One region of the Phytohabitans rumicis genome, then DNA from elsewhere that is predicted to be linked to it. Evidence: riboswitches for the same ligand, from Rfam matches in the RefSeq annotation. Region 1 holds a riboswitch; each other region holds the start of a gene.
What was found. A riboswitch is a leader RNA that binds a small molecule or an ion and turns the genes downstream of it on or off. The one in region 1 is predicted to bind cyclic di-AMP.

Region 1 (7,196 bases):
CCCCCGGAGCAATTGACCCTGGCCCCGGCGGACCTGCCGGATGCGACCCGCAAGGCCGCGGCGCGGCTGCTGGATGAGGTCGAGGGCACGGTCGGCGTCATCGCGCCGGTGCCACGCCGCGACGAGGTCGCGGCGTGGCTCACCGAGCTGCCCGCGGACCGCTTGCAGGTGGTCACCAGCTTGCAGGCCAAGGGCATGGAGTACGACGGCGTGGCGCTGGTCGCGCCGGAGGAGATCCGGAAAGAGGACGGCGCGCGGACCCTCTACGTGGCCCTGTCCCGCGCGACCCAGCGCCTCGTCACGCTGTCCGCTTGACCGCGACCGCCGTGTACGTGGTGTCCGGCGTCGGCGTCGTGGTGAAGCGGGCGTTCGGCAGGTAGAGCCGGTCGCCGAACGCGGCGACGGTCGTGGGTACGTCGAAGTTCGGGCTGGTGAGGCGGGTGACCAGGGCACCGCTGGTGCCCCGCCGGTCGAGGCGGAAGACGGCGACCTGGTTGAGCCTGTTCTGCACCACGTAGAGGCTGCGGCCGAGCACCAGCAGCCCGTCGCCGTTGGTGAGGATCTCGCCGCCGAGGTCGACCTGGGTGGTCGCGCCGGTGGCCGGGTTGACCCGGAAGAGTCCGCCCGTGTTGGACTGCACGACCAGCAGCGCCCGCCCGTCCGGCGTGGGCGCGATCCCGTTGACGTTGAAGCCGGCCTGGTAGACGAGGTCGCCGCTGTACGGCAACGGGGTGAAGGCGCCGGGCCGCGTCACCTTGTAGAGGAACGGGTTGTTCGAGTCGGTGAAGAACGCCCCGAACGGGGTCACCACGACGTCGTTGATGAACGTCGGCGCGCTCGCGAACTGATACGACGCGAGGATCTCCCCGGTACGCGGGTCGACGACCCGGCCGTCGCCGGCTGCTCCGCCGGCGACGAAGAGGCCGTGGCGGTCGATTTTCAAGCCGACGGACGGCGTGCCCGGTCCGGGCGAGATGACCTTGCCGCGGCCGGTGACGAGGCTGGCCCGGTAGATGCGGCCGTCGGCGAGGGAGCCGAAGTAGGCGTACGGCTGCTTGCCGATGGCGATGCCCTCCGGCCGGAAGCCGTTGGGCAGCGCGATGACGTCGGGAAGGTGCTTCTGACCGGCGCTCGCGGCGCTTGGAACGCTGACGGTGGCCGCCGATATCGCTGCGGCGGCGGAGGACGTGAGGAGAGCACGACGAGTAAGCACACTTCGATCCACGCACATCACTGCCACTCGGTTCGATGGCATTGGATTTCAGTACCAGGTTTGCACACATTGCAATGTCAGCATATATTTGACGGCCATGGGTGCGGGACACGATCACGGGGCAGTGGCCACGCGGGCCGGTGAGCGCCATCGCGGGCGGCTGTGGGCGGCGTTTGCGCTGCTCGCGGCGTTCATGGTGATCGAGGCGGTCGCCGCGCTGCTGACCGGCTCGCTCGCCCTGCTGTCCGACGCCGGGCACATGTTCACCGACGTGCTCGGGATCGGGATGGCACTGGCGGCCATCTACGCTGCCTCGCGGGCCGCCGGCGATCCGCAGCGGACGTTCGGGCTGTACCGGCTGGAGGTGCTCGCGGCGCTCGGCAACGCGGTGCTGCTCTTCGGCGTGGCGATCTACGTCCTGATCGAGTCGGTACGCCGCTTCGCCGACCCGCCCGAGGTGCCCGCCGGCCCGATGCTCGTGGTCGCCGCGGCCGGGCTGGTCGCCAACCTCGTCGCGTTCGGCCTGCTGCGCTCCGGCGCGAAGGAGAGCCTGAACGTGCGCGGCGCGTACCTGGAGGTGCTCGGCGACCTGCTCGGCTCGGCCGGCGTGATCGTCGCGGCCGCGGTGATCGCCCTGACCGACTGGTGGTACGCCGACCCGATCGTCGCCGTCGCGGTGGGCCTGTTCATCCTGCCGCGCACCTGGAAGCTGGCCCGCGCGGCGGTGCGCATCCTCGTGCAGGCCGCGCCCGAGCACGTCGACGTGACCGCCGTACAGACCCGCCTGGCCGCCGTGCCCGGCGTGTGCGACGTGCACGACCTGCACGTGTGGACGCTCACCTCCGGCATGGACGTGGCGTCCGCCCACCTCACCCTCGACCCGGCCGCGCAGGTCGGCCCTGTTCTGGTCGCCGCGCGCGAGGCGCTGCACGACGACTTCGACATCGCGCACGCCACCCTCCAGGTCGAGCCGGCGGAGTCCTGCCAAGAGACCACATGGTGACCAATTCGTGACGGTCCGTACGAGACTGGGCACATCGATGACGAGCCGGTACGCTCGGCTCCGGCCACTGCCCGGCGGCGCCCCTCGGCGCCGGTGGTGGCTGCCGCCGAATCGCCGCATGCTCGGTCTCGCATCGAGCCTTGGGTGAGCCGGGGAACCACCGAACTACTGGGGTGAATCCGCGCGAGCGGTAGGGGTACTTCCGTCCCGAACCCGTCAGCTAACTCGGTAGGCGGCTGACTGGAAGGACGGTTGATGGCTCACGCCCGCAGCCGATTCGGGCTCGCCGCTGTGCTGCTCGCGGCCGCGTTCGCCCTGGTCGGCATCCACCCTGCACCGGCGGCCGCCGCGCCCAACGACCCCGAGGGCGGCACGGCCACGCTCCGCGATCAACTCGAAGCGGCGAGCAAGGGTTTCGTGGTCGCACAGTCCACACTGGCCAAGTCGAAGAAGCGGCAGCAGGAGCTGACCACGCAACTCGCCCAGGTGGAGCGCGACCTCGTCGTCAAGCAGTCCACGCTGGGTGAGGTGGCCAACACGGCGTACCAGCGGGGTCGTCTCGGTCCGATCTCGGCGCTGCTCAACAGCGACTCGCCGGAAGGCTTCATGGACCGGGCCGCGGCACTCGACGCGCTCGCCGCCACCGAGGACAAGAAGCTCCGCGACCTGCTCGACACCCAGGAAGATGTCAAGAACGCCAAGCTCGCGATCGACAACGAGATCCGCGAGCAGCAGAAGCAGGTCCAGGTCATGGCCGCCCGCAAGAAGCAGGCCGAAAACGCCCTCGCCGCCGAGGGTGGTGGCGACAGCGCAGACGGGCCGAGCGGCAGCGGCGCGGCGACCGCCAGCCAGGGACCGAGCGGCTCCGGCAGCTGCTCCGTCAAGGACCCGACCGGCACCGGCGGCTGCATCACCCCGCGGCTCCTGCACGCGTACAACGAGACGAAGAAGGCCGGCTTCAGCAAGTACGTCTACTGCTGGCGCAGCGGCGGCTCGGGTGAACACCCCAAGGGCCGGGCATGCGACTGGGCGGTGGCGTCGGGCGGCTTCGGCAGCGTGGCGAGCGGCAGCAACAAGGACTACGGCGACCGGCTCGCCAACTTCTACATCAAGAACGCGAGCGCTCTCGGCGTGCTCTACGTGATCTGGTTCCGCCGGATCTGGCTACCAAGCAGCGGCTGGAAGTCGTACAGCGGCAGCGGCAGCCCCTCCGCCGAACACACCGACCACGTCCACCTATCCGTAACGTAGCTCCGCTCCCTCGCTCCCTCGCTCCTCGCGCGCTCTGCTCGCGCTCGGCGCGGGCTCTGCTCGTCGATCAAGGGCAAACGGTCGTGGTTCGATCTCCGATCCGCGACCGTTTGCCCTTGATCGGCGTAGAAGTCCTTGATCGGCGTAGAAGTCCTTGATCGGCGCGGCCGCCCCACATGAGGCGGCACCCCGGTACGGGTGCGTGCAAACCCGTACCGGGGTGCCGTGACCCGGTCTCGCCGGTCTGGGGGGATGCGCGAGACCGGGCCGGGCGGGGTTGCCCCTTTACCCCTGTGTCCAAGCCTGTAAGAAAGGCGCTGCACCCTCGCTACGCGTTACACCCCCGGCACCCATCAGCCGGAACCGTCGACTTGGTGGGGCAAAGGTTGGTTCCCGCCCCCAGTAGGGGTCCCCTGCTGGGGGCGACGCGGGCGCGGAGCGGGACGCACCGCGGACGCCCGCCCGCCGATCAAGGGAAAGCCCGTCGATCAAGGGCAAATGGTCGTGGTTTGGAGATCAAAGCACGACCATTTGCCCTTGATCGACGCGCGCGCCCGGGCGCGCAGACGGACGCGCACGCACGGACGGGCAGACGGACGGGCACGTAGCCTGGCGGGGAGGGGAGGGCGATGAAGGTATTGGTTACCAACGACGATGGCATCGCCGCACCTGGGATCCGGGCGCTGGCTCGGGCGGCGGTGGACGCGGGGCTGGAGGTGGTGGTCGCCGCGCCGATCGAGGAGGCGAGCGGGATGAGCGCCGCCATGACCGCGGTCAGGCAGGACGGGCGGATCGTCGTCACCGCGCACCCGCTGGACGGGCTGGACGGTGTCGAGTCGTACGGGGTGGCCGGCTCCCCCGGGTTCATCGCGCTGATCGCGACGTTGGGCGCGTTCGGGCCGCCGCCGGAGCTCGTGCTGTCGGGCATCAACCGCGGCGCCAACACCGGGCTGGCCCTGCTGCACTCGGGCACGGTGGGTGCGGCGTTCACGGCGGCGGCGAACGGCTGCCGCGCGCTGGCCGTATCGCTGGACATGCCGATGGCCGACGTTTTCCGTGCGGGCAGGCCCGCCGACGAGCACCGGCACTGGGCGACGGCGGGGACGGTCGCGGCCGAGTTGCTGCCCGCGTTGAAGAGCGCGCCGGAGCGGACCGTCTTCAACCTCAACGTGCCGGATCTGCCACGCGACCGGCTCCGGGGCGTACGTCGGGCGCGGCTGGCCAGCTTCGGTCAGGTGCGGATGGCGGTGGCGGAGGTCGGGGTGGGCTACGTGCGCACGACCCTGGAGGAGACCGACGTACGCCTGGAGCCGGGCACCGACGCGGCACTGCTCGTGGAGGGGTACGCCACCGTCACCGCGGTCCGGGCGGTGTCCGAAGTGGACGTCGAGCTGCCCTGACCCACCAGCGCACCCCACAGCGCGAGCGCCACCTCGGAGCTGCTCGGGCGCTGCGCGGCCTGCTTGGCCATGCAGGCCCGGCAGAGGTCGGCGAGCTGCCGCGGCAGTCCGGCCACCGCGAGCACCGGCGTCGGCGCCATGCCACGAAAGTTCGGCATCCCTCCCGGGTACGGCGAACGCCCGGTCACCATCTCGTACAGGAGCACGCCCAGCGCGTACACGTCGTCGGCGGGCTGGGCGGCGGAGGTAACCCGGTGCGCCGGCACGAGGGGGCGCCGCGGCAGAGTGGTCCGGGTGAGCCGGGGCCGGTCCGGGCGAGGGCGCGGGCGCTCCACAGTGGCCGCCAGCCCGAAGTCAATGATCTTGACGCCGTTGTCGGTCAGCATGATGTTGCTGGCGGTGATGTCGCGGTGCACAAAACCGCGCCGGTGCGCCACGGCCAGCACGTCGGCGACCGTCGCCGCGATGTGGACGGCCTCCGGCCAGGGCAGGGCGCCACCCTCCAACCGGTCCGCCAGCGAGACCCCGGCGAGCAACTCCATCACGACGTACGGCGCGACGCCGCCGCCGGGTAGCGGTGCGTCGCCGTGGTCGTAGATCCGCGGCACGCTCGGGTGGCGCAGCCGGTCGGTGATGAGCGCCTCGCGCCGTACGCTCTCCCGCGCGCGGGCGTCGGCGAGGGCCGGGGCCAGCACCTTGACCGCGATGGGACGTGGCGACAGCGCGTCGACAGCCTGGTACACGACCGAGACCCCGCCGCGCCCGATCGGGTGCAGCAGGACGTACCGGCCGACGATGGCGGTGCCCATCCGCAGCAACGTCACGTCACCGGACTATTCCGTACAGGACGGGTAATCTACAAGCGTCAAATCCGTGGTCACGCGTTCGGCGAGGGCACCTCGGAGCCGGCTGCGGAGCCGGCGAAGTAGGGCTCCGGAGCGCCGAACAGGCCGAGCAGGCCGGTGACCCACAGCTGCCGGTGCACGAACCGGCTGGGCTCGGTGACCAGCAGCTTGACGCCGCTGACCTCGGCCGTCTGGAACCCGGCGACCATCGCGCTGATGCCCACCGAGTCGATGAAGCTCACCAGCCTCATGTTGAGCTGGATGCGCGTTGGCCGGCTCTTGGTGAGCACAGCCGCCACCGCTTCACGCACCTCGTGCGCCGTGTCGACATCGATCTCTCCGCGCGGAGCAATTTCCACCACACCGCCGGGCAGGGCCGACGTAACGATCGACAGGCTCACGCGAGCACCTCCACTCGCCCGGGCACCCCGGGCGTCTCGTCAGTACGCGGGCCGCGACCGAGCGTATTCCTCCGCCCGGCCGGCCGCCAGCCCCCGTGGGCGGCAATGTGCGCGGATCGCTGCCACAAATCCGCCCATACCAGCACATCTGGCATCATATTTCCCACAGTCACCGCGTCTGAAACCACCCTCAAGAGTACCGGGGCCGGCTCGGAAACCGCTGAGGAGAAAGGCGCGGTGGCGGCCGGATCTGGTGAGTGATGCCACAGCGGACTCTTGCCGCATCCCGGCCCGGTGAACTACCGTGGTCGAAGCGCTTCGACTATAAGGGACATCAATATGACGGCTATCCGCGGCACGGAGAACGGCATCGAAGTGTCCTCGCACCGGCAGGTGCTGCGGATCGAGCCGTGGGGCGCCGACAGCGTGCGGGTGCGGATCGGCCAGGGGCGCATCGTCGACGACCTGCCGGGCGCGCTGCTCCCGCCGCCGCCGGCCCAGGCTGTTCAGGCCACTGTGGACGGCAACCGGGCCACACTGGTCAACGGCGAGCTGACGGTAGTCGTACACATTGATCCGGGTGAGGCGGAGTCGGAGGCCGAGGTGGCGTTCCGGCGGACCTCGACCGGCGCGGAGCTGCTGGCCGAGGAGCGCGCGCACTTCTGGTGGCCGGGCCCGCGGCTGTTCCAGCCGCACGGCAACGGCTTTCACCGGATCGAGCAGCGCTTCCGGGGGTACGACGACGAGCGCGTCTTCGGTCTCGGACAGCGCACCCACGGCCGCCTCGACCAGAAGGGGCTCGTGCTCGACCTCGTGCAGCGCAACGCCGAGGTGAGCATCCCGTTCCTGCTCTCCAACCGCGGCTACGGTCTGCTGTGGAATTCGCCGGCGGTGGGCCGCGTGGAGCTGGCCACCAACGGCACCCGGTGGGTCGCCGACAGCGCCCGCCAGATCGACTACTGGGTGACCACCGGCGACCCGGCTCAGATCCTGTGCCGGTACGCCGACGCCACCGGACACGCACCGATGCTGCCGGAGTGGGCGACCGGCTTCTGGCAGTCCAAGCTGCGCTACAAGACGCAG
Region 2 (7,196 bases), 440 kb from region 1:
GCAGCACGCCCACGGCGAGCCCGCCGATGACCGCGCCGGGCAGCGAGTCCAGCCCGCCGAGGATGATGACCGGCAGGGCGGTCAGCGCGATCAGCCAGAGCGCGGCGTCCACACTGGACCCGGCGGCGGCGAACGTGCCCGCGACCGCGGCCAGCCCGCCCGCCAGCGCCCAGGACAGCGCGAACACCGTGCCCACGGAGACGCCCATGGCGAGGGCCACCTCCTGGTCGTACGCGGCGGCCCGCATCGCCAGGCCCATCCGGGTGAAGCGGAAGAACGCGAACAGCGCGGCGACGAGGAACGCGGTGGTCAGGAACGCGGCCAGGTGCCGCTGCTGCATCTCGACGCCGCCGAGGCCCACCGTGCGCAGCCCCCACGGGTCGAGCACGTTGCGCACGTCCAGGCCGATAAAGGCGTTCACGACGACCCGGACCGCGACGTCGACGCCGAGCGTGATGATGGCGACGATGAACGCCGGCCGGCCGACCATCGGCCGCACCGCCACCCGCTCCACGCCGAGGGCGAGCAGCCCGGTGAGTACGGCGGCGACCGGCACCGCGACCCAGAAGCTCACCTCCAGGACCAGGTACGTGACGAGCGTGACGCCGGCGAGCATGAACGCCGGCTGGGCGAAGCTGATCACACGCGTGGCCTTGTAGATGATGACGAACCCGAGGGCGAGCAAGGCGTAGACGCTGCCGGTGCCCAACCCGCGCAGGACGGCCTCGGTCAGTTCAGCCATACATCTCCTCCACCTGGTCGGCGAAGAGCTCGGCGATCGCGGCCCGCTTCACCTTCTGCGTGGCGGTCAGCTCGCCGTCCTCGTGGTCGAGCTCCTTGGGCAGCATGGTGAACGTCTTGACCTGCTCCACCGTGGAGTACCGGGCGTTCACACCGTCCACGATGGACCGCACGAGCGCGAGCACCTCCGGCTTGTGGGACAGGTCGCGGTACGTGGTGTACGCGAGGTTTCGCCGCTGCGCCCACTCGCCGACCGTGTCCAGCTCGATCCCGATGAGGGCGGTCAGGTACGGCCGGCGGTCGCCGATGACGACGGCCTCCTTGACGTACGGCGACGCCTTCAGGGCGTTCTCGATCTCGGAGGGCGCGATGTTCTTGCCGCCCGCGGTGATGATGATGTCCTTGGCCCGGTCAGTGATCTTGACGTGGGTGCCGCCGACCCATTCGCCGATGTCGCCGGTGCGCAGCCAGCCGTCCTCGGTCATGGCCGCCGCGGTGGCGGCCGGATCGCGGAAGTAGCCGACGAAGTTGCCCGGGTGCCGGGTGAGGATCTCGCCGGTCTCCTCGTCGAGGCGTAGTTCCACGCCGTCCTGCGGCTCGCCGACCGTGCCGAGCTTGACGCGACCGGGCCGGTTGGCGGTGGCGATCGCGGTGTTCTCGGTCATGCCGTACACCTCGTGCATGGGCACGCCGATGCCCATGAAGAAGCGGAGCACGTCCGGCGCGATCGGCGCGGCACCCGAGGCGGCGTACCGCACCCGGCCGACGCCCATCCGCTCCCGCAACGCGCGGAAGAAGAAGAGCCAGCCGGCCGCGTACGCCAGCCGGGTGCCGAGCGTGTGGTTGCCCTCGGTACGCACCAGCGTGGCCCCGATCCGGTCGGCCACCCGCAGCCACAGCCGGGCGTTCAGCCGCTTGAGCGGGGACGCGCTCGCCAGCCTGATGGTGACCCCGGCCAGGATCTTCTCCCAGATCCGCGGCACGCCGAAAAGGATGGTGGGCTGGACCTCCCGCAGGTTGGCCTGGATGGTCGCGATGGACTCGGCGAAGTTGATCTGCACCGCCGCCCCCGCGCTGAACCACGTCGTGAAGATGCGCTCGGCGACATGGCACAGCGGCAGGTACGACAGCAGCAGGTCGGCCGGGCTGGGCGGCGGCGAGGTGAAGCCGCCGGCGTCCACCAGCACGCTGATCGCGAAGTCCACGTTGGACACCGACAGCATGGCGCCCTTGGGCGGCCCGGTGGTGCCGGAGGTGTAGATGAGCGTGGCGATGTCGTCGGACCGGGCGGCGGCCATCCGCTCGGCCACCGCGTCCGGGTTGGCGTCCCGGTGGGCCACCCCGAGCAGGACGAGGTCGTCCCAGCACAGCAGCTTGGGGTGGTGGTACCGATGGCGGATGCCGCGCGGCTCCAGGTACACGATCCGTTCCAGGTCGGGACACTCGTCGAGTACGGCCAGCGCCTTGTCCACCTGCTCCTGGTCCTCGGCGATGAGCACCCGGGCGCCCGAGTGCGAGAGCAGGTAGCCGACCTCGGGTGCCGGGTTGGTCGGATACAGCCCCACCGTGGTGCCGCGCACCGCCACGGTCGCCACGTCGGCGTACAGCCACTCCCGGCGGTTCTCGGAGTGGATCGCGACCCGGTCGCCCGGCTGTACGCCGAGGGCCAGCAGCGCGTGCGCGACGGTCTGCACGGTGTCCCAGTAGTCGGCCCAGCTCACCTCCTGCCAGATGCCGAAGTCCTTCTCCCGCATGGCGATCCGATGTGGACCGGCGAGCGCGTGGTCGCGTACCCGGGAAGCGATGGTCGTGGCCGTGCGGGTCTGGGTCGTCGCCGTCATGTGGGCTGCACCTCCCCGAGGTAGGCGCGGATGACGTCGGGGTCGTGCTGGATCTCGGCCGGCGCGCCGGTGGCGATCGGCCTCCCGAAGTCGACCACCAGCACCCGGTCGGCGAGGTCCATCACGAGACCCATGTCGTGCTCCACGAGCAGGATGGGGATGTCGAGTTCGTCGCGGATGTCGAGGATGAAGCGGGCCATGTCCTCGGTCTCCTCGCGGTTCATGCCGCCGACCGGCTCGTCGAGCAGCAGCAGCTTGGGTTCCATGGCGAGCGCCCGGCCGAGCTCGACCCGTTTCTGTACGCCGTAGGGCAGCAAACCGACCGGCAGGCGCCGCCACTGCTCCAGTTCGAGAAAGTCCACAATGGTCTCGATGGCGGCCCGGCTGGCCAGTTCCTCCCGCCGGGCCCGCCCGAGCCACGCGATCGCGGACAGCGGCCCGTACCGGATGTGGTTGTGCCGTCCGAGCATCAGGTTGTCCAGGACGGTGAGGTTCGCGAAGAGCTCGACGTTCTGGAACGTGCGGGCCATGCCCTGGGCGGCGATGGCGTGCGGCCGCTTGCCGGCGATGTCGGTGCCGTCGAAGACGACGCGGCCGGACTGCGGGCGGTACACGCCGGAGAGCACGTTGAAGATGGAGGTCTTGCCGGCGCCGTTGGGCCCGATGATGGCGAAGAGCTCCCGGCGCCCGACGCTGAAGCTCACCCCGTCGATGGCCTTGACGCCGGCGAAGCCGAGCCGCAGGTCGTGGCACTCCAGAATCGTCACGAGAGCCACCGCTTCCGCCGCTTGTAGTGTTTGACGTCGCGAAAGCTCTCCCGGGTGAGTCCGAGGTAGAACTCCCGGATGTCCTCGTCGGCCAGCAGCTGGTCGGCCGGCTTGTCGAGGACCACCTTGCCGGTCTCCAGGACGTAGCCGTGCGCCGCGATGGACAGCGCCATGGTGGCGTTCTGCTCGACCAGCAGGACGCCGGTGCCCCGCTTGTTGATCTCGACGATGAGCCCGCGCACCTGCTCCACCAGGCGCGGCGCCAGGCCGAGGCTGGGCTCGTCGAGCAGCAGATAGCGGGGCTCGGCCATGAGCGCGCGGCCCATCGCGAGCATCTGCTGCTCGCCGCCGGACAGGTAGCCGGCGGTGCGCCGCCGGCGCTCGGCCAGGACCGGGAAGAGCGTCAGGACGTCCTCCATGCGCGCCTTGATGGTCCGCGGGCTGGTGTGGCCGCCGATGCGGAGGTTCTCCTCGACGGTCAGCTCCGCGAAGATCCGCCGCCCCTCCATCACCTGGCAGATGCCGCGCCGGACGAGGGCCGCCGGGCGGAGGTGGTGGACGGGCTCGCCGTCCAGGGTCACCGAGCCCTTGGTCACCTCGCCGTCGTGCACGTCGAGCAGGCCGGTGATCGCCCGCAGGAGGGTGGTCTTGCCCGCGCCGTTGGCGCCGAGGAGGGCGACGATGCCACCCGGCGGCACCGCCACGCTCACACCGCGCAGGACCAGCATCACGTCGTCGTAGACAACCTCGAGGTTCTGCACCTGGAGCATCGGCGGCTCCTGTGTTTCACGTCACAAGTTACCGATCATTTAACTAAACCTCACAGCTAGGTCAAGCGACGGTTTGGTCTCGGTTGGTCACCGTCAGTAATTCATCCGACCAGCACTTTCACCTGCCCGATGATCACGTTAGGTTGGAGCCGCTGGTCCGGTCGTCAGTCATCCCCCGGGTGGCACCGGCCCGGTGCCGCCGAATCGCTGGATGATCACTGTCCGTAAGCGAACCGGGGACCCAACTCGAGTAATGGGGTGAATCCGCGCCACGCGCGGAAGGGCGTTCTTCCCGCCCGAACCCGTCAGCTAACTCGGTAGGCGGCGTTGCGGAAGAAGGGTTCGCGTTTGTCCCCCGCGCGAAAGCTGCTGCGCGCCCTCGTGCTGGTCGGACTCGGAATCGGGCTGACCGTGCCGGCCACGGCCGCCCAGGCCGAGCCGTCGGCGAGTGAGCTGACCCAGCAGATCAACAAGTCGTCGACCGAGCTGGAAAAGGTCGTCGAGTCCTACAACAAGCTCAACGAGCAGCTCAAGGACACCAAGGCCGCCTCGGCCGCGCTGGCCGCCAAGATGGCCCCGCTGGAGCAGCAGGTCGCGAAGGCCGGCGCCGACGTCGGGCAGATGGCGGCCGTGGCGTACCGGACCGGTCAGGTGGGCGAGGCGAGCGCGCTGCTGGACGGCAGCGGCCCGCTCATCGACCGCCTGGGCATGCTGGACCAGCTCGCCCGGGACCGGCAGGAGCAGGTCGCCGGCTACACGGCGGCTCAGCGGCAGTACGCCGATGAGAAGGCGAACCTGGACACCACCGAGGCCAAGCAGACCGCGCAGCTCAAGGAGTTGGCGGCCGGCAAGAAGAAGATCGAGGCCGACCTGGCCAAGCTCTACGAGATGCGCCAGAAGGCGTACGGCTCGGCCACGTCGTCCAGCGGCTCGTACACCGGGACCATCCCGTCCGTCTCCGGCAAGGCGGGCGTGGCCGTGCGGTTCGCCTACAACGCCATCGGTACGCCGTACGTCTGGGCGGCCGACGGTCCGGACGGGTACGACTGCTCGGGGCTGACGCTCGCGGCCTGGAAGGCGGCCGGCAAGACGCTGCCGCACAACGCCGCCATGCAGTGGGACGTGGTGGCGCACATCGGCCGCGGCTCCCTGCAACCCGGCGACCTGGTCTTCTACAGCGACCTGGGACACGTGGCCATCTACGTGGGCAGCGGCAAGGTCATCCACGCCCCCAGCCCGGCGAGAGTGTCAAGCTCTCGACGGTCGACATGATGACCCCGTACGGCTACGGGCGCGTCCGCTAAGGCAATCCCCGTTGATCTTGGAGTTGTCAGGTTCCATACCGGACATCTGAACCTGATAACTCCAAGATCGCCGTCGGGAGGCGGGGAGTGTCACACCTCGGGTTCAGGCTCAGCGCATGAGTATCCGTGTTGCTGAGCCGTACTCGTTCGAGATGTCGCTGCGGGCGCTTGCTGGGTTTGCGCCTTCCGCCGGTGGTCACCAGGTCGTTGGGGGGCGGGTGCGCAAGGCGTTCCGCCTCGGCGCGGAGGCGGTCGTCGCCGAGCTCGGGCCCGACCTCTCGCTTGGCGTCCACTCCGGTCGGGCGCTCGCGCGCGAGGAGCGGGCGGAGATCGAGCGCGCCGTCTCGCGGTGGCTGAGCCTCGACGACGACATGTCGGGCTTCCTCGCCAGCGCCGAGCGGGACGGCCCGATGGCGCACGTCGTCCGGGCCGCCCACGGCCTGCACCAGGTGCGCTTCGCCTCGCTCGCCGAGGGCACCGTCTACTTCACCCTGACCCAACGCAGCACCCAGTGGTACGCGACCGCCCGCAAGCGCCGCATCGCCGCCGAGCTCGGCCCACGGCTCACGGTGGACGGCGTCGACCACGTCGCCTTCCCGTCGCTGGCCACCATCGGCGCGCTCGGCGACGCGGAGCTGATCGGGTACGCCGGCAACCGGCAACGCGCCGACCGGCTCCGCACCGTGGTGGCCGGGGTGGCCGCGCTCGACGAGGAGTGGCTGCACACCGGGGCGTACGACGAGGTGCGCAAGGCACTCCTCGCCGTGCCGGGGATCGGCGAGTTCACCGCCCAGGCACTGCTGCTGCGGGTCCTCGGCCGCCCCGACGACGCACCGCTGGGCATGGCGCAGTTCGAGGCAGCCGCCCGCGCGGTGTACGGCGAGACCCCGCCCGGTCCCGCCGAGTTGCGCGCGCACTACGGCCGCTGGGTCGGCTGGTGGGCCTACTACGCTCGCACCGCGTCGTCCTGGGTCGCCGAGCCGCTCCCCGTGGCCGCATAACACCACGTCTGTGGTCGTCTCGCACCACGCCGCCCTACGCTGTTGGGTAATCCCGGAGGAGGGCGACGTGGTCACACTGCACCTGCCGGCCGTCGAGGTTTGGACGGTCGACGCCATCAAGGATCTGCCGCCCGAGCTGCGCTACGAGCTGCACGACGGGAGTTTGTTGATCATGTCGCCGGCCAGGTTCTGGCACCAGGAGATCGAGAGAAGGATTTGTAACCTTCTCCGCGCTGCGAACCGTATCGCGTCGCAGCAGGTCGGTGTCCTCAACACCGTGCGCGATACGCGCGTGCCCGACGTGGCAGTGTTCAACGCGGAGCCGGAGGACTGGGACGTCACCTGGCATCTCGCCGCCGCGATCGCGCTCGTCGTCGAGGTGTGGTCGCCAGGCTCCGACGGCAAGGACCGCGACACCCAGTGGTACGCCGAGAGGGGCATCCCTGGCTACTGGCTCGCGGAGCCCATCGAGGGTGACAAGAAGAACGCCTTGATCACGATGCACGAGCTGAAGGCCGACGCGAACACCTACGTCGTTACCAGTCAGGCCACGCTCGCCGAGTTGGAAGAGCGCGGGCTCTCCTGACTGTCACAAAACGGCCGGCGCCCTGGGGGACGCCGGCCGTTCGCGGTACGAGTGGGGAGAGTTACGCGGCCTGCAGGCCCTCGGCCCGAGCCAGCTCGCGGAGCCGGCCCAGCGCCTGGATCTCGAGCTGCCGGATCCGCTCCCGGGAGAGGGAGAAGCGCGACGCGACCTCGGTCAGCGAGTGCT
Region 3 (7,196 bases), 2.3 Mb from region 1:
CGAACGACAGGGTGATGCCCTCCGGGCAGTTGCAGCCGTCCGGTTCGCCGACCGCCGCGACCACCTTCGCCCCGTCGTTCGAGATGCTCACCGGGTAGCGGACGTACGCGGGGTCACGGAGCTGGACCGGTACGACCCGCCGGGCGGTCCCGTCGGCCTGCACCGTCAGCAGCTGGGAGTTGAGCGACCCGTTCGGAAACTGGACGTACGCCAGCCGGCGGCCGTCCGGTGACCACACCGGGAAGCAGCCGCCCGTCTGGTCCACTTCCGCGACCGGAGAGCCGTCCGCGTCGGCGACCATCAGCGCGCTGTCTTCCCAGCCACCCGAGACGAACGCGACCCGGCCGCCGTCCGGTGACCAGGACGGCCGGCCGCAGTCGCTCTGCAGCTCCTGCGTGCCGACCTTGGTCGCCTCCGAGCCGTCGGTGCGACCGACCATGACGGCGCCGTCGACCGTGACCCAGGCGGCGCGGTGCCCGTCCGGGGACAGGGCCACGGTCTCGCCGAGCGCGCCCGAGGGGAACTTCGCGAACTCCTCCAGCTCGCCGCCGGGTGCGAGCCGGTAGACCGTGTACGCCGGCAGCTCCGACGAGGCGAAGTACACGGTCCCGGGAATGGTGACCACGGGCTCGGCCGGCGGGAGGGCCCGCTCCGACGGGAGTGCCCGCACCGCGCCGTACGTGGCGCCGGCGGCCAGGGCGACGACGGCGAGCGACCCTGCGACGGCACGACGGGCGCGCAGCCGCCGGGAGGTGGCGAGCACCCGGTCGTGCAGGTCGACCGGCTGGACGTCCTCGGCGAGCTCGGTCAGGGCCGTCGAAAGGGAGTTCTTCACAGCGCTCCTTCCCCAAGGTGGGTCCGCAGGCGGGCCAGCGCGCGGGCGCACGTCGACTTGACGGTGCCGAGGGTGACGCCCAGCATCTCGGCGGTCTCGACCTCGGTGCGGTCCTCGAAGAACCGCAGCACGAGGACCGCCCGCTGCTTCGCGGTCAGCCGCATCAGCGCGGCCTGCAGGGTGAGGCGGAGGGCGACGCCGTCGGCCGACGATGCCTGCGCGGACGGCCGCGGCTCGGGCACCGCGTCGGCAAGCGATTCCGGTACGCGCCGCCGGCGCCACCAGTTGACCTGCAGGTGGTACATGGTCCGCCGGGTGTACGCCTCGGCATTGCCGGTGTCCCGCAGCCGCCGCCAGGCCCGGTGCGTACGGGCGAGCGCCGACTGCACCAGGTCCTCCGCGAGGTGCTGGTCTCCGGTCAGCAGGTACGCCGAGCGCAGCAACGCCGGCGTGCGGGACCGGACGAACGCGTCGAAGTCCACGCTTTCCGCCCCGGTAGGCACCGTCACAAGAAGTGGCACGCCACCCAAGACGTCTCCCACCCGGTAGAGGGTTGCCGATCGACCGCATCTCATGGGCACACTGGGGCGATGTCGCCAGCCCCACCCCGCGGCCCGATCGCGGCGGTCCTCGCTTTCGTCGTCCTCGCCACGGTCGGGGTGGCGCGCTGGCAGGCGCGCCCGGACCCGGCGGACGAGGTGGCCACCTCGGCGGTGGCCCGGGGCAGTTGCGCCGGGCGGCCCATGGAGGCGACCCACCAGCTGCGCGGCATGTGGCTCACTACGGTCAGCAACATCGACTGGCCGAGCCGCCCCGGCCTGGACGCCGAGACGGTCAAGAAGGAGTATCGCGGCTGGCTCGACCTGGCGCAGCAACGCGGGCACAACGCGGTTTTCGTCCACGTACGCCCCAGCGGCGACGCGTTCTGGGAGTCGACGTACGCGCCGTGGTCGTACTGGCTGACCGGCCGCAAGGACGGGCAGAGCCCCGGGTGGGACCCGATGGAGTTCATGGTCGCCGAGGCGCACGCCCGCAACATCGAGTTCCACGCCTGGTTCAACCCGTACAAAGCGGGCCAGACCGGGGTCATCAACGAGCTGCCGGTCGACCATCCGCTGCGCGCGCACCCGGACTGGGCGGTGGCGTACCCGGCGAAGGGCAAGGGCAGCCGCCTGTACTACAACCCGGGCATCCCCGAGGCGCGGCGGTTCGTCGAGGACTCGATCCTCGACGCGGTCACCCGGTACGACATCGACGGCGTGCACTTCGACGACTTTTTCTACCCGTACCCGGTCAAAAAGGAAGATTTCTCCGACGCGAAGGCTTTCCAGCAGTACGGCAACGGCCTGTCCAAGGCGGACTGGCGCCGGCAGAACGTCAACCTGTTCGTCCAGGAGACCAACCAGCGGGTCAAGGAAGCCAAGCCGTGGATGAAGTTCGGCATCAGCCCGTTCGGCATCTGGCGGAACGCCGCCAACGACCCGCTCGGCTCGCAGACCCGCGGGCTGCAGAGCTATGACGCGATCTACGCGGACACCCGGCTCTGGGTGAAGGAACGCTGGGTCGACTACATCGTGCCGCAGCTCTACTGGCACATCGGCTTCGCCATCGCCGACTACGCGAAGCTGCTGCCCTGGTGGTCCGAGGTGATCAAGGGCAGCGGGGTGCAGCTCTACATCGGCATGGCGGACTACCGCATCGGCCAGTCGGGGGCCTGGCGCAACCCGGCCCAGCTGGACCAGCAGCTCACGCTCAACAGCAAGCATCCGGTCAGCGGCACCGTTCATTTCAGCGCCAAGCAGGTACGCGCCGACCGGCTGGGCGCGGTCACCCGGTACGCGAAGGCGCACTACGCCGCGCCCGCCCTGGTGCCGCCCATGTCACACCTCCGCGGTGATCTGCCCGACACACCGAAGATCCAGGAGGCGGAGTACGACGACGGCGGGGTGAAGCTCCGCTGGTCAAAGACGGGGACCAGCTATGCGGTGTACCGGGTCGACGGCGACGCGGCCAATCTCGTGGCCACGACACGCGACACGAGCTGGGCGGACACCGGCGCAACCGAGGACCGGTCGTACACCTATTGCGTGACCGCCCTGGACCGGTTGTGGAACGAAACAAGCCCGAGCGAACCGCGGGTCGTTGACTGAACAATTACCGAACGTCGTTGCCCAGTAACACCTTTTGCCTGGTCAGAGCAATATCGAAGTCCACTCTCGATCCGGTAAGCTTTCCGGCGGTCTCCGCCCGGCGGCGCCCCACGGTGCCGGCGGTGACCGCCGCCTAATTGCTCACGCTGAGCGAGCCGGGGAACCACCGTAAGTGGGGTGAATCCGCAACCGCGGTAGGGATCGTTCCCGTCCCGAACCCGTCAGCTAACTCGGTAGGCGGCCGACGGGAGGAACGTGTATGACGGCATCCGTACGTCGCCGGCGCTTGTCGCTGGCTGTTGCCCTGGTCGCCGCGGCGGCCGCGTTGTCCGGAGTGGCGATCGGGCCAAGTGGTGGAGCGGCGGCAGCGTCGCCGGTGGCGTTAGCGCCCACGCCGAACCCGGGCGACGAGGGGGCACACCGCTCCTGCGGGACGTGCTGGAGTCCACCAGCCGCGGGTACGTCGAAGCCCGCAATGCCGTCACCAAGTCGCGCAACCGGCAGTTGCAGCTCTCCCTTGAGCTCCGCAAGGCGGAAGAGCAGATCAAGGCGATGGAGCCCGAGGTCGCGCTGCTGGCCGGCTCGGCGTACCGGAATGGCCGGATCGGGCCGATGACCCTGCTGCTCAACAGCGCCTCGCCCGACGAGTTCCTGCAGCGGGCCGCGGCGCTGGACATGCTGGCCGCCCGCGACAACGCGCGGCTGGCCAAGCTCAAGGCGGCCCTCGACCAGGCATCGCGGGCCAAGGCGGCGATCGACGCCGAGGTCAAGGACGAGCAGAAGCAGCTCACCATCATGGCCAAGCAGAAGTCCGAGGCGGAGAAGGCGCTGAAGCTGGTCGGCGGCAAGGCGACCGGCGGCTTCGTCAACGCGAACTCGCCGCTGGCGAAGCAGGCGCCGCGCAACAACGACGGCGGGTTCTCCGCGCAGAGTTGCTCGGAGGACGACCCGACCACCGGGCGCTGCATCACGCCCCGGACGCTGCACATGCTCAAGGAGACGCAGCGCCTCATCGCCCAGATCCATCCGAACGACAAGGGCGCCAAGCGGTTCGTGAGCTGCTTCCGGTCGGGCGGGCCGTTTGAGCACCCGAAGGGCCGGGCCTGCGACTGGTCGGCCCAGAAGAGCAACTTCGGCGGCGACGCGACCGGGGACGACAAGTTCTACGGCAACAACCTGGCCGCGTTCTTCGTGCGCAACGCCGACCGGCTGGGCGTCATGTACGTGATCTGGTACCGGCAGTTCTGGTCACCGGCGACGGGGTGGAAGTCGTACGGCGGCGCGAACGGCGACCCGTCCAGCGACCACACCAACCACGTACACATCTCGATGCTGTAAGGGCCTGCCAGCGCGGTGCGCTGGCAGGCCCCGTGGCCTTGCGTGCCGTCAGGCGTCGGGCATCCGGCGGGCCGGGGCCCGCCCGAAGGGCTGCCGCGGCGGCGGACCGACCGGCGGCAGCGCCGGGATCGGCCGGCTGAGCGGCGCGTCGCTGGTCACGGTCACATGCTCCCCATGGTGTACGAGGTCGAGCTTGGCCCCGTCGTGACCGTTGCGCAGCGAGTAGGTCACCTCGTGCTGGGTCACGTCGACCCGCAGCCGCAGCCCGCGCCACAGCATGGAGAACTCCATGCGGTTGATCCGGCTCGGCAGCCGCGGCGCGAACGACAGCTCGCCGCCGTGGTCGCGCATGCCGCCGAGACCGGCCACGATGGCGAGCCAGGCGCCGGCGAGCGCGGCGATGTGCAGGCCCTCGCGGGTGTTGTTGTGGATGTCGTGCAGGTCCATCAGGGCGGCCTCGCCCAGATAGTCGTGGGCCAACTCGAGGTGGCCCACCTCGGCCGCCATGACCGCCTGGGTGCACGTCGACAGCGACGAGTCGCGCACGGTGCGCTGCTCGTAGTAGGCGAAGTTGCGCGCCTTCTGCTCGGGCGTGAACGCGTCACCCCGCCAATGCATCGCCAGCACCAGGTCGGCCTGCTTGAGGACCTGCTTGCGGTACAGGTCGAAGTACGGGTAGTTCAGCAGCAGCGGGTACTTGCCCGGCGGGGTGGCCGCGAAGTCCCACTCCTGGAGCCGGGTGAACTCCTCACACTGCTGGTGGACGCCCAACTCCTCGTCGTACGGGACGTGCATGGCCGCGGCGGCGTCACGCCACGACGCGGCCTCTTCCTCGTCGACGCCGAGCCGGCGGGCCTGCTCGGGGTGGCGCAGCGACGCCTCGGCGGCGCCGATCATGTTCTTCTGCGCCATCAGGTTGGTGTAGATGTTGTCGTTAACAACCGCGGTGTACTCGTCCGGCCCGGTGACCCCGTCGATGTGGAACACCCCGTGCCGGTCGTGGTGGCCCAGCGAGCGCCACAGCCGGGCGGTGTCCACCAGCAGTTCCAGGCCGACCTCGCGCTCGAAGTCGTAGTCGCCGGTGGCCACCACGTACCGCATCACCGCGTCCGCGATGTCCGCGCCGATGTGGAACGCCGCCGTGCCCGCCGGCCAGTACCCCGAACACTCCTGCCCGCGGACCGTACGCCAGGGGAACGCCGCGCCCTTGAGGCCCAGCGTCTGCGCCCGCTCCCGGGCCAGGTCGAGCGTGGCGTGCCGCCACCGCAGGCCGTGCGTGACCGCCTCCGGCTGGGTGTACGTCAACACCGGCAGCACGAACGTCTCGGTGTCCCAGAACACGTGGCCGTCGTACCCGGGTCCGGTGAGGCCCTTGGCTGCGATGGGCCGCATCTCCGCGCGGGCGCCGGCCTGCAGGAGGTGGAAGAGCGCGAAGCGCGCGGCCTGCTGCACCTCGGGGTCGCCATCCAGCCGCACGTCGGCGGCGTCCCAGAAGGCGTCGAGGTACTTGCGCTGCTCGGACAGCAGGCCGTCCCAGCCGGAGAACCGGGCCGACGCGATCGCCGCGCCCACCTGGTCCCGCAGCGCCGGGAACGAGCGCCGGCTGGACCAGCCGTACGCCAGCAGCTTGACGACCCGCAGCTTCTCGCCGGGCTTCAACACGCACGCCACCGTGGTACGCGCGAAGTCCGGGTATGCCTCGGTGTTGACCGACGTGCGCTCGGGCCCGCTGATCTCGTGCTCCATCGCGGCGGCCATCCGCAGGTTGCTCTTCTTGGTGCGGTGGATGAGCATCCCGCCGGCCGCGGTGGCCAGGTGCTCCTCCGGCTTCAGCGGAGCCTTGAGTACGGCGGCGACGCGCGGATCCTTGCGGGTGGCCGGCAACTCCTCGTTGGCGACCAGCTCGGACTGCACGATCAGGCGCAGCGGCCGGTCGTCGGCCACCTCCACCTCGTAGCAGATCGCGGCGATCGCGCGCTGGGTGAAGGAGACCAGCCGGGTGCTGCGTACGCGCACCGCCCGGCCGGCCGGCGACACCCACTCCACCGTGCGGTCGAGCGTGCCCGCCTGCAGGTCGAGGACGCGCTGGTGAGTGCGCACCTCGCCGTACCGGACGTCGAATGGCTCGTCGTCGACCAGCAGCCGCATGAGCTTGCCGTTGGTGACGTTGACCACCGTCTGCCCGGACTCCGGAAAGCCGTAACCGGCCTCGGCGTACGGCAGCGGCCGCAACTCGTAAAACGAGTTCAAATAGGTGCCCGGCAACCCGTGTGGTTCGCCCTCGTCAAGGTTTCCACGCAGTCCAATGTGGCCATTGGACAGCGCGAACACCGACTCAGACTGAGCCAGCACATCGAGGTCGAGCCGAGTCTCCCGGACGTGCCACGGCTCGACCGGGTAAGCCCGCTCACGGATCATGGATTCTCCAGCAACTCACTGAGGTCGCGCACGACGACATCGGCGCCGTGCTTATAAAGGTCGTCGGTCTGCCCGACCCGGTCGACCCCGACGACAAAGCCGAAATCGCCAGCGCGCCCGGCCTCCACACCGGCGAGGGCGTCTTCGAAAACGGCCGCTGCCGACGGCGCGACGCCGAGCAGCTTAGCGGCGTCAAGGAAGGTATCGGGGTGCGGCTTGCCGCGCAGACCGTCGCGTCGGGCCACGATGCCGTCGACGACCACTTCGACCTCCTCAATGAGGCCCGTAACGGTCAGGATATCGCGGCAATTGGCGCTTGCGGAGACCACAGCGCGAGGGAATCCGGCCTCCCGGACCGCGCGCAGATAGGCCACCGAGCCCGGGTACACGTCAACGCCCACTTCCCGGATGTGGCGCAGCAGCAGGACGTTTTTCCGGTTGCCGACGCCGTTGAC

Region 2: another riboswitch for cyclic di-AMP. It lies ahead of Prum_RS25960 (C40 family peptidase); the one in region 1 lies ahead of Prum_RS27980 (coiled-coil domain-containing protein).
Region 3: another riboswitch for cyclic di-AMP. It lies ahead of Prum_RS17035 (coiled-coil domain-containing protein); the one in region 1 lies ahead of Prum_RS27980 (coiled-coil domain-containing protein).

Annotation. Positions count from the first base shown of each region.
Region 1 is NZ_BLPG01000001.1:6,142,485-6,149,680, reverse strand. Features, by position in the region: gene Prum_RS27995 (HelD family protein) at 1-315, shown strand, start outside; gene Prum_RS27990 (SMP-30/gluconolactonase/LRE family protein) at 299-1,225, opposite strand; gene Prum_RS27985 (cation diffusion facilitator family transporter) at 1,311-2,216, shown strand; cyclic di-AMP (ydaO/yuaA leader) riboswitch at 2,311-2,467, shown strand; gene Prum_RS27980 (coiled-coil domain-containing protein) at 2,472-3,467, shown strand; gene surE (5'/3'-nucleotidase SurE) at 4,097-4,867, shown strand; partial or broken gene Prum_RS51990 (serine/threonine-protein kinase) at 4,906-5,676, opposite strand; gene Prum_RS27970 (STAS domain-containing protein) at 5,745-6,113, opposite strand; gene Prum_RS27965 (glycoside hydrolase family 31 protein) at 6,453-7,196, shown strand, end outside.
Region 2 is NZ_BLPG01000001.1:5,701,129-5,708,324, reverse strand. Features, by position in the region: gene Prum_RS25980 (branched-chain amino acid ABC transporter permease) at 1-742, opposite strand, end outside; gene Prum_RS25975 (AMP-dependent synthetase/ligase) at 735-2,582, opposite strand; gene Prum_RS25970 (ABC transporter ATP-binding protein) at 2,579-3,349, opposite strand; gene Prum_RS25965 (ABC transporter ATP-binding protein) at 3,346-4,119, opposite strand; cyclic di-AMP (ydaO/yuaA leader) riboswitch at 4,307-4,458, shown strand; partial or broken gene Prum_RS25960 (C40 family peptidase) at 4,468-5,423, shown strand; gene Prum_RS25955 (DNA-3-methyladenine glycosylase family protein) at 5,540-6,424, shown strand; gene Prum_RS25950 (Uma2 family endonuclease) at 6,492-7,010, shown strand; gene Prum_RS25945 (sigma-70 family RNA polymerase sigma factor) at 7,072-7,196, opposite strand, start outside.
Region 3 is NZ_BLPG01000001.1:3,861,471-3,868,666, forward strand. Features, by position in the region: gene Prum_RS17020 (TolB-like translocation protein) at 1-835, opposite strand, end outside; gene Prum_RS17025 (SigE family RNA polymerase sigma factor) at 832-1,356, opposite strand; gene Prum_RS17030 (glycoside hydrolase family 10-like protein) at 1,426-2,985, shown strand; cyclic di-AMP (ydaO/yuaA leader) riboswitch at 3,106-3,241, shown strand; gene Prum_RS17035 (coiled-coil domain-containing protein) at 3,421-4,323, shown strand; gene Prum_RS17040 (glycoside hydrolase family 65 protein) at 4,372-6,741, opposite strand; gene Prum_RS17045 (HAD family hydrolase) at 6,738-7,196, opposite strand, start outside.